2 regions of the Pedobacter sp. WC2423 genome follow, and region 1 is predicted to be linked to the other one. Evidence: riboswitches for the same ligand, from Rfam matches in the RefSeq annotation. Region 1 holds a riboswitch; the other holds the start of a gene.
The links. Region 1 has a riboswitch for cobalamin ahead of AB3G38_RS08545 (ABC transporter substrate-binding protein). Riboswitches for the same ligand answer to the same signal wherever they lie in the genome.
Positions count from the first base shown of each region.

Region 2: linked by a shared signal. The riboswitch ahead of AB3G38_RS00310 (TonB-dependent receptor plug domain-containing protein) and the one ahead of AB3G38_RS08545 (ABC transporter substrate-binding protein) in region 1 are both predicted to bind cobalamin.

Region 1 covers NZ_CP162005.1:2,136,590-2,138,794, reverse strand. Annotated here, with positions in the region: gene cbiB (adenosylcobinamide-phosphate synthase CbiB) at 1-44, shown strand, start outside; gene AB3G38_RS08550 (AAA family ATPase) at 52-588, shown strand; cobalamin riboswitch at 628-803, shown strand; gene AB3G38_RS08545 (ABC transporter substrate-binding protein) at 830-1,999, shown strand; gene AB3G38_RS08540 (iron chelate uptake ABC transporter family permease subunit) at 2,011-2,205, shown strand, end outside.
Region 2 covers NZ_CP162005.1:64,912-67,116, reverse strand. Annotated here, with positions in the region: gene AB3G38_RS00310 (TonB-dependent receptor plug domain-containing protein) at 1-1,020, opposite strand, end outside; cobalamin riboswitch at 1,115-1,307, opposite strand; gene AB3G38_RS00305 (hypothetical protein) at 1,505-2,205, shown strand, end outside.

The DNA.
Region 1 (2,205 bases):
TGCTCATGGTCTTGTCCATCAGTATATATTTCTTTCAGCTCTGAATATTCCATGACCAGCCCAGCACCAAAATATGTGATTAGCGGAGGCCCGGGTTCAGGGAAAACAACCTTGATTAAAGGATTGCAGCAACAAGGGTATTTTTGTGCTGAAGAAGTATCCAGGAAAATGATTATCCGCGAAACGGAGAAAGGATCATCTTGTTTGCCCTGGATAGATATTTCCTGCTTTTCGGCCAAAGTCCTGAACGAAATGATTTTTTCATGGAATAGTGCCCCTACAGCTGCAATTACTTTTTTTGACCGTGGCATTCCCGACATCATTGCTTACCTGAACGTAGCTGGAGTTCCCGTTCCGGAAGAATATTATACCGCTTTATCGCTCCATCCTTATCATAAACAGGTTTTTATACTGCCACCATGGGAAGCTATTTATGTGAATGACAGTGAGCGCTGGCAAACCTTTGAAGAAGCCGTTATCATTAATGAAGCTATCAGGAAGGCCTATATGACCTGTGGATTTGAGCTGATCGATGTGCCCAGAAACTCCCCGGCAGCACGCGTTGCATTTATCCTCGATTTTATCTAGGTTTGCACTCTTAAGGCTGCATGTTTATGGAATAGCTGTTTGAAAATTTGAACAGCCGGCTGTAATATGCTTTAAGGGAATCCCGGCGCAAATCCGGAACAGTCTCCGCTGCTGTAAACCTCGTTATTGAACTGCTGTTATAACCACTTTCGAAAAGAAGGGAAGGTCGCAAGTTTGAGGAAGTCAGAAGACCTGCCTTATGACTGGTTATTAAATGCTTTCGGAAGAAAGGCTAAACTTTATGATGAAAAAAATAAATTCTTGTTCATTCAGAGGAGTATTCCCCTGTCTGATAGTTTCTCTGTTGCTGATTACCTCCTGCAAGCAGAACCAGTCTGGTCAAAAGCACCATACTGCAAAAACCGGCAGTGCAGAAATTAAATATGCCAAAGGCTTTAATATAGACTATTACGATCACTATAAATTAGTGAGTATTTATTCTGGTATCGGCGCACATGCAGATACCACTCAATACGTATTGTTAGCTAAAGGGGCAAAGGCTCCCGAAGGCTATAAAAAAGCACAGCTGATACAAATACCAGTTCAAAGTTTAATCGCCATGTCATCTATGCATATCGCATTGGCTGATTTCGCAGGTGCAGCAAATGCAATTACAGGTTTGGGCAGCTTGAAATATGTCAGCTCAGCAACGGTAAGAAAAAATATAGCTGCGGGTAAAGTGAAAGAAGTTGGAATAGACGGAACTATGAATGACGAAATGCTGATCAGTATGAAGCCAGGTCTGGTGATGGTGATGGGAGATCCGGATGCTAAATTCAGTAAATACGAAACACTGAGCGGAGCAGGTGTACCTGTGATGCTCAATTCTGAATGGCTGGAAACCACACCACTCGGCCGCGCAGAATGGGTTAAATTAATGGCCGCATTGATGGATAAGGAAGACTATGTCAATACTAAATTTGATGCAGTCGAGAAAGAATACAACCGCCTGGCAGCTATAGGAAAAAAGGCGGTGACTAAACCTACGCTGGTTTGTGGCATGCCTTTTAAAGGAACATGGTATGTGCCGGATGGTGACAGTTATATGGTTAAGTTTCTTAAAGATGCGGGTACAAATTATAAATGGGCAGATGTCCATGGAAAAGGTAGTTTGCCACTCAATTTTGAAGCTGTTGCCCCGGTTGCCCTTCAGGCAGATTTCTGGCTGAATGTAGGGACGGTGGATAGTAAAAATGATATTAAGGCAATAGACAGCCGTTACGCTGATTTTAAACCCTTCAAAGACAATCACATTTTTAACTTTAATAAAAAGGTAAATGATATCGGTTCCAATGATTATTGGGAATCCGGAGCTGTTAATCCACAGCTAATCTTAAGTGACTTAATCAAGATCTTTCATCCTGAATTACTACCGGACTACCAGCTCGTTTATTACAAGCAATTGAATTAATTCTTTAAAAATTGAACAAAATAAAAGTTTTAGTATTGCTATCCATATTGGTGGTGGCATTGCTGCTGGATGTTGCACTTGGTTCCGTTCATATTCCTTTGAAAGACGTCATTAAGATTTTATTTACGCCGGATGCCGGAAATGAGACCTGGGTTTATATTATTGAAAAAATCAGGTTACCTAAAGCCCTGACTGCTATTATTGTG
Region 2 (2,205 bases), 2.1 Mb from region 1:
ATTGTCCAGGAATCCATCGTCTTTGACAAAATCAGGATCCAGATACCGCACATAGTCCTGCGCATATTTTGCTGAGGCCATCAGGTTATATCTTCCCTTTTCTTTTTTATAGCTGGATTGTACAAAAAAGTTCTCATTCCATAAGCGTTGGGTAAAGTCATACCTATTGCTCACAATTGCACCAGGCAGTCCCTGATGATCTTTATAATAATAAACTTTAGCTGCCCAGACACTACTATCCTGTAATTTACCATTCAATCCGGCCTCCACACGCATCGTTTCTATATCTGCGTTTTTTCTTACAAATGTGCTGTCATAAACCCCATTGGTATACCTGAACTTATAGCGGCCATTGGCATTTTTATATTCTGTACTCAAAGAGGCCGAAACTGCATCACTGATTTTATGCTGCCATAACACACTAGGATTAATCAGCCCGAATGATCCCCCTTTAACAGAAGCTTTGAGATGATCGGTCTGTCCATTTTCAAACTCAGGTTGTTTAGCATTCAGGTATAAAGAACTTCCGGAGGCGAAACCTCTTGCGGATTGGAAAATGGTACTCTTTTGCCCATTATAAAGTTCTATTTCTTCAATATTATCTAAGGAGAATTTGCCCAGATCGACTTGTCCGTTTTGTGCATTTCCTAATTGCACACCATCATAAAATACAGCAGTATGGTTAGTCCCCATACTTCTGACATTAATCGTCTTTAAGCCTCCTATCCCTCCATAATCTTTCAATTGTACACCGGAGAAAAACCGGATTGCATCTGCAACAGATAAACTGTTTAATCTTTCAAGATCTTTACCAGACAAGATTTGTAATGGAGAAGCGGAAAGCTGGCGTTTGCCAAGTTTTATAGCACGAATAAAAACTTCTTTCAGGTCATTCGCTTTTTTAACAGAATCGGTTTGCGCAGAAGAATTATAAGGCACAAAAACCCCAAGCCATACTATAGCAGAAAAGCCGAAAAAAGAATTACAGATGCCATCTAAGGCAAATTTTCTTTTAGTCATTTTGTTGTGAGGGTTACCCACAGCAAACAGCAGATTAAGGAAATGATTACGTCAATAAAAAGCATTCACCCCTAGCTTCAATCCCCGAAAGCTATGAAATTATAAGGCTGGAGGCAGGTCTTCTGACTTACTCCCGGAGATTCATGCCTTCCCCATGGTTTTAAACACGAGTGGCTGGATATGGATTCCGTTAAGGAGCTTACAGCTGCGGGACAGTTATGGATTTACACCATATTCCCTTTTAATCCTGATTGTTGAGATCAGGAACCAAAAGCAATACAAAGTTATTAAAATAAGCGACATAGAATTAAAGAAACTATATAATTCTAAATAACTACGTAAAATATTGATACCCAACTTTTCTTTTAATGGAAGTTTATCAAAAAAATAATAATTTTTAATAAAAATAAAAATTATTATTTTATTAATAAATATTTCTTATCATTACACCCTATAAATCATAATTATAATTAAATTAAAAACAATGAAAAATAACATTTACCTAATTCTTATTTTATTAATGGTCTCTTCATGTAAAAAAAATCAGGATCATCAGTCCATTGAAATAAATGGAGATTCAAAAGATATTCTGTTACAGGACAGAGATCCAAACTCTCCTCTTGTTTTAACAAATAAGAAAAATGAAAAAAATGGCAAAATCTCAGTTAATTCTATACCGGATGAGATTTTGGATTTAAGATATTATTTAGGCCGATCTTATTTATTGAATACTAATTTAGATGGGAATGCTGAAAGTGTAAGATTTAAAGTAATAGATATTGAGAAATTTTTAAATGAAAATCCAGGATACTACCTACCAAAAGACATAGGAACTGGTATAGCTAATAGTTTCTCTTACACTTCTTTTGACAGATATGAGAGTAAAAGTAACTATACTAAGAAAATAAGCGGCGGTTTCAACCTTAATTTAGGACTATTTTCAATTGGCGCCAAACGTAGCATGGATGAAGTTTTTTCATCAGTAGTAGTAAATGAAAATAAAAGAATTTTTGGTGAGTTGTCAGTAAAAATAAAAGGAGTATCATATTCTTTTTTAAATACAACAAATGTTAAGAGCCAGATTGCAGCAAAATATTTAGATAAAACATTTTTAAACGAAATTTATAATAATCCAATGGGAGAATTTGTGGACACCTATGGCTATTTTATCTTAACAGATTTTTT